2 regions of the Streptomyces sp. NPDC059649 genome follow, and region 1 is predicted to be linked to the other one. Evidence: predicted binding sites of a transcription regulator. Region 1 holds the regulator's gene; the other holds the start of a gene.
What was found. Region 1 encodes HrcA, which represses chaperone genes, less so after heat shock. Its sites were predicted from a motif close to TTNGCACTCNGNNNNNCNGAGTGCNAA; they were not measured.

Region 1 (3,301 bases):
AACTGGCCCGTGGGGCGTTCCTCGCCGCGCAGCTTGGCGAGCCGCCGCAGCAGCTCCTCCTGCTCCGGGTCGAGCTTGGACGGGGTCTGGACCTCGACGTGGACGATCAGGTCGCCCCGGCCGTTGCCGCGCAGATGGGTCACGCCGCGCTGGTGCAGCGGGATCGACTGGCCGGACTGCGTGCCGGGCCGGACGTCGATCTCCTCCACCCCGTCCAGCGTCTCCAGCGGGCACTTGGTGCCCAGCGCCGCCGCCGTCATCGGGATGGTGACCGTGCAGTGCAGATCGTCGCCGCGCCGCTGGAAGACCGGGTGCGGCAGCTCGTGGATCTCGACGTAGAGGTCGCCGGCCGGGCCGCCGCCGGGGCCGACCTCGCCCTCGCCGGCGAGCTGGATCCGGGTGCCGTTGTCGACACCGGCCGGGATCTTGACGGTCAGCGTCCGGCGGGAGCGGATCCGGCCGTCGCCCGCGCACTCCGGGCACGGCGTCGGCACGACCGTGCCGAAGCCCTGGCACTGCGGGCAGGGACGGGACGTCATGACCTGGCCCAGGAAGGACCGGGTGACCTGCGAGACCTCACCGCGGCCGCGGCACATGTCACAGGTCTGCGCCGAGGTGCCGGGGGCGGCGCCCTCGCCGCTGCAGGTCGTGCACACCACGGCGGTGTCGACCTGGATGTCCTTGGTGGTACCGAAGGCCGCCTCGTTCAGCTCGATGTCGAGCCGGATCATGGCGTCCTGGCCACGGCGGGTACGCGACCGCGGACCGCGCTGCGAGGCGGTGCCGAAGAACGCGTCCATGATGTCGGAGAAGTTGCCGAAGCCGGCGCCGAAGCCGCCCGCGCCACCGCCACCGGCCTGCGAGAGCGGGTCCCCGCCGAGGTCGTAGACCTGCTTCTTCTGCGGATCCGACAGGACCTCGTAAGCGGCGTTGATCTCCTTGAACCGCTCCTGGGTCTTCGGGTCCGGATTGACGTCCGGGTGCAGCTCGCGCGCCAGCCGACGGAAGGCCTTCTTGATCTGGTCCTGCGAGGCGTCACGGCTGATGCCGAGGACCGAGTAGTAATCGGTGGCCACTTACGACTCCGCGAGGATTTGTCCGACGTAACGTGCCACTGCGCGTACCGCTCCCATCGTTCCGGGGTAGTCCATGCGGGTCGGTCCGACCACGCCGAGTTTGGCGACTGCCTCGTCGCCCGAACCGTAGCCGACCGTGACGACCGATGTGGACGTCAGGCCTTCATGGGCATTCTCATGCCCGATACGTACGGTCATGCCCGAGTCCTTGGCCTCGCCGAGGAGCTTGAGCAGCACCACGTGCTCCTCCAGCGCCTCGAGCACCGGACGGATGGTCAGGGGGAAGTCGTGCCCGAAGCGCGTGAGATTGGCGGTGCCGCCGATCATCAGCCGCTCTTCGGTCTCTTCCACCAGAGTTTCCAGCAACACCGACAGCACTGTCGAGACCGTGCCGCGGTCGTCCTGTTCGAAGGACTCCGGGAGATCCTGCACCAACTGGGGCACATCCGTGAAACGGCGTCCCACGACCCGGCTGTTCAGCCGCGCCCGCAGGTCCGCCAGTGAGGTCTCCGAGAACGGCGTCTGGCAGTCGATGAGCCGCTGCTCGACCCGCCCGGTGTCGGTGATCAGGACGAGCATCAGCCGGGCCGGGGCCAGCGCCAGCAGCTCGACGTGCCGGACCGTGGACCGCGTCAGGGACGGGTACTGCACGACCGCGACCTGCCGGGTCAGCTGTGCCAGCAGCCGGACCGTGCGCCCCACCACGTCGTCGAGGTCGACCGCGCCGTCGAGGAAGTTCTGGATCGCCCGCCGCTCGGGGCTGGACAGCGGCTTCACACCGGCCAGCTTGTCGACGAAGAGGCGGTAGCCCTTGTCGGTCGGGATCCGCCCGGCGCTGGTGTGCGGCTGGGCGATGAAGCCCTCTTCCTCCAGCGCCGCCATGTCGTTGCGGACGGTCGCCGGGGAGACCCCGAGCTGGTGGCGCTCCGTGAGGGCCTTGGAGCCGACCGGCTCCTCCGTCCCGACGTAGTCCTGGACGATGGCGCGCAGCACTTCGAGCCTGCGTTCACTGAGCATCCCGCGCACCTCCAGCCGGCCGTCGCCGTCTCGTCTGTCTCCTGGCACTCACCTGGGCCGAGTGCCAGACCCTGAGCCAGTGTACGGCCGGGTAGCACGACCACGGCAAGGGTGACCGCGCGGAGCTCTCACCTGATGACCGGGTTCGGGCGATCTGCCGGGCAACGCTATCGCGATGGAGCTAGCGTCTCGGTATGCGCACGACTTGGGAAGAGGCCGGGTGGGAACGGCTCGGTGACGGTGTCGCCAGGCGCCGTATGCCGGGCTGGGACGAGACCGTGGGGGTGATCGCCGGGTCGGCCGGCGTCATGATCGTCGACACCGGCGCGACGCTCCGCGACGGCGCGGATCTGCGCCGGTCGATCCGCGGTGTGCTGGGCCGGGAAGTGACGCATATCGCGCTCACCCACCCGCACTTCGATCATGTGCTGGGCACCGCCGCCTTCGCGGGCGTCGCGGTGTTCGGCGCGACCGGCCTCGCCGAGCTGTTCCGCCGCGACAAGGACGCGCTGCGGCACGACGCGATCCGGCACGGCGTCGACCGGGACGCCGCCGCGGAGGCCGCCGATCTGCTGGTCGTGCCGCACCACCACGTCCACGGCCAGCTGACCGTCGAACTCGGCGACCGGCAGGTGCTGCTCGCCAACGTCGGGCCCGGCCACACCGCCCATGACCTGGCCGTCCTGGTGCCGGGCCGGCACGGCGACCCGGAGATCGTCTTCTGCGGTGACCTGGTCGAGGAGTCCGGCGAGCCGAGCGCCGGGCCCGACGCCCTGCCCCGGCAGTGGCCCGCCGCACTGGACCGGCTGCTGGCCCTCGGCGGCGAGGACGCGCGGTACGTGCCCGGGCACGGCGCCGTGGTCGACGCCGCGTTCGTCCGGGCCCAGCGCGACGCCCTGGCGGCCCGCTTCGGGGTCCCGCCGTCCGTCTGACCCGCAGCACGCCCGTTTCCGTACGGAACCGTCTCCCCGACAGCCCCTCTCCCCGATAGAACAGGCCCATGCAGAGCAAGCGCTACAGCCCCGACCTCACCCCGCCCTGGAAGAAGCAGCGGCCCGCGCCGGAGGTCCCGGCCGACCCCGATCTGGTCGTCGAGGAGGTCGGCACGGGCTTCTGCGGTGCGGTGATCCGCTGTGAGAAGACCGCCGAGGGCCCGACGGTCACCCTGGAGGACCGCTTCGGCAAGCACCGGGTCTTCCCGATGGTGC
Region 2 (3,301 bases), on a different contig from region 1:
TGTCCGCGCCGAAGAAGGCCGGCGCCATCAGGAGCACCAGCGCCACCGCCATCGTCAGGTAGATGTAGCGCTGCAGGATGCGGTGGTCGCGCAGCACCAGCAGGATGACGATGCAGACCGCCACCCCGATCACCGTCCACACCAGTTGCCCGCTGGTCGCCTCGGCGATCTTGAGGTGGCGGGACCGGGCGTACGTGATGTCCAGGCGGTGCAGCAGGACCAGGCCGATCCCGCTCAGCAGCGTCGCCAGCGGCAGGATCAGCGGGTCGGCGCGCGGGGCGCAGCGGCGCAGGACCAGGTGCGGGACGAGCGCCACGAAGAGCATGCTGACCGAGAAGCCGGGCAGTCCGCCGGGCAGCCGGCCGGTCATCGACAGGCCGGTGTACGCGTAGCCGAAGACGGCGATCGCGACGACGAGGGCGAGCAGCCGGGCCTCGGTCCGCCGGCGGTTCGGTGCCTGGGCGAGCGCGGCGAACGTCATGGTGCGTTCGGCATCACTCTCCGGCTCCCCGGCCGCCCGGGCAGCGCTGGTCAGTCCACGCACGGGTTCCTCCCCCATCGATGGTCAGGGCCGCCGGCCGGGACGGGGTCGCGTACGTCGCATACATCGTGTACGTCACATACGTCGTATACGTGGCACGCGTGGTGCACCCCCGCAGTACGCCCCCCGCAGTACGCATCGCGGATCGCACACATCGCACACGTCGCACACGGCGTACGTGCCCCGTACATCGCACACGTCGTACGTGCCACATGCATCGCATACATCGCACAGGTCGTATACGTCGCACGCGTCGCGCACGGTTCACCGGCTCGGCAGTCGGGGAGGTAGACGAAGCAGCCGGTGGCGTGGTTGCGAGGGAAGGGGGAGGTGTGTCCGATTTGGCAGGGATCCGGGGCGCCCGGGCCCCCTGGTACGGGGCGGTGGTCAACCCGCGCCGTACGACGCACCCCCGCCGCGCTGGCACTCCGCTTGACCGAGTGCTAACCGCGTCATAGTCTCGGCGTTGGCACTCTCCAAGGGGGAGTGCCAGACACACAGCGACGGGCAGGTCCGGCACCCGCGACGACGGATCCACCTGGTCGCCACCTCAGACAGTTAACCCCGTGAGATCTCCGAAGGGGGAGGTCGGATCGTGACGACCGCCAGCTCCAAGGTTGCCATCAAGCCGCTCGAGGACCGCATTGTGGTCCAGCCGCTCGACGCCGAGCAGACCACGGCTTCGGGCCTGGTCATTCCGGACACCGCCAAGGAGAAGCCCCAGGAGGGCGTCGTCCTGGCCGTGGGCCCGGGTCGCTTCGAGGACGGCAAGCGCGTCGAGCTCGACGTCACCGTTGGCGACGTCGTGCTTTACAGCAAGTACGGCGGCACCGAGGTGAAGTACAACAACGAGGACTACCTCGTTCTCTCGGCTCGCGACGTTCTCGCGATCGTCGAGAAGTAAGTCACCCAGATTTGCCGTGATCTGCGCCCCTGGTTCCCGCGTCTAAACAACCCGGGGCAGGGGCGCAGTTCCGTTTGAGACAGCGGTCCCCACTGCGTGCCGAGGATCGCAATGAGAGGACTTGAAGCAACCCATGGCGAAGATCCTGAAGTTCGACGAGGACGCTCGTCGCGCCCTTGAGCGCGGCGTCAACAAGCTTGCCGACACGGTCAAGGTGACGATCGGCCCCAAGGGCCGCAACGTCGTCATCGACAAGAAGTTCGGCGCCCCGACCATCACCAACGACGGTGTCACCATCGCCCGTGAGGTCGAGGTCGACGACCCGTACGAGAACCTGGGCGCCCAGCTCGTCAAGGAGGTGGCGACCAAGACCAACGACATCGCGGGTGACGGCACCACCACCGCCACCGTGCTGGCCCAGGCGCTGGTCCGCGAGGGCCTCCGCAACGTCGCCGCGGGTGCTTCCCCGGCCGCCCTGAAGAAGGGCATCGACGCCGCCGTCAAGGCCGTGTCCGAGGAGCTCCTCGCCACCGCCCGGCCGATCGACGACAAGGCCGACATCGCCGCCGTGGCCGGTCTGTCCGCGCAGGACAAGCAGGTCGGTGAGCTCATCGCCGAGGCGATGGACAAGGTCGGCAAGGACGGTGTGATCACCGTCGAGGAGTCCAACACCTTCGGCCTGGAGCTGGACTTCACCGAGGGCATGGCCTTCGACAAGGGCTACCTCTCGCCGTACATGGTCACCGACCAGGAGCGGATGGAGGCCGTCCTCGAGGACCCGTACATCCTCATCCACCAGGGCAAGATCTCCTCGATCCAGGATCTGCTGCCGCTGCTGGAGAAGATCATCCAGGCCGGTGCCTCGAAGCCGCTGCTGATCATCGCCGAGGACGTCGAGGGCGAGGCCCTGTCGACCCTCGTCGTCAACAAGATCCGCGGCACCTTCAACGCGGTGGCCGTCAAGGCCCCCGGCTTCGGTGACCGCCGCAAGGCGATGCTCGGCGACATGGCGACCCTCACCGGTGCCACCGTCATCGCCGAGGAGGTCGGCCTCAAGCTCGACCAGGCCGGTCTGGACGTGCTGGGCACCGCCCGCCGCGTGACCGTCACCAAGGACGACACCACCATCGTCGACGGCGGTGGCAAGGCCGAGGACGTCACCGGCCGGGTCGCCCAGATCAAGGCCGAGATCGAGACCACCGACTCCGACTGGGACCGCGAGAAGCTCCAGGAGCGCCTCGCCAAGCTCGCCGGCGGCGTGTGCGTCATCCGTGTGGGTGCGGCCACCGAGGTCGAGCTCAAGGAGAAGAAGCACCGTCTGGAGGACGCCATCTCCGCGACCCGCGCCGCGGTCGAGGAGGGCATCGTCTCCGGTGGTGGCTCCGCGCTGGTCCACGCCGCCAAGGTGCTGGACGGCTCCCTCGGCAAGGAGGGCGACGAGGCCACCGGTGTCGCCGTCGTCCGCCGCGCCGTCGTCGAGCCGCTGCGCTGGATCGCGGAGAACGCGGGCCTCGAGGGCTACGTCATCACCGCGAAGGTCGCCGAGCAGGACAAGGGCCAGGGCTTCAACGCCGCCACCGGCGAGTACGGCGACCTGGTCAAGGCCGGCGTCATCGACCCGGTGAAGGTCACCCGCTCCGCCCTGGAGAACGCCGCCTCCATCGCCTCGCTGCTCCTGACGACCGAGACCCTGGTCGTCGAGAAGCCCGCCGAGGACGAGCCCGCCGAGGCCGGCCACGGCCACGGCCACGCGCACTGACGCAGCACACGGGCCGGGGGCGGCGCCCTGCCGCCCCTCGCTGACCACCCGTACCCGGTCCCGCTTCGGCGGGGCCGGGTTCGGTGCTTTTCCTGCG

Region 2: groES (co-chaperone GroES) is a predicted target of HrcA. The motif match lies at 962-988, and genes of this name have one in related genera.

What each region holds. Positions count from the first base shown of each region.
Region 1 is NZ_JBHWDV010000004.1:327,263-330,563, forward strand. It holds gene dnaJ (molecular chaperone DnaJ) at 1-1,076, opposite strand, end outside; gene hrcA (heat-inducible transcriptional repressor HrcA) at 1,077-2,093, opposite strand; gene ACFV1J_RS09565 (MBL fold metallo-hydrolase) at 2,288-3,025, shown strand; gene ACFV1J_RS09570 (DUF3097 domain-containing protein) at 3,094-3,301, shown strand, end outside.
Region 2 is NZ_JBHWDV010000108.1:4,025-7,325, reverse strand. It holds gene ACFV1J_RS40045 (FtsW/RodA/SpoVE family cell cycle protein) at 1-481, opposite strand, end outside; gene groES (co-chaperone GroES) at 1,137-1,445, shown strand; gene groL (chaperonin GroEL) at 1,579-3,204, shown strand.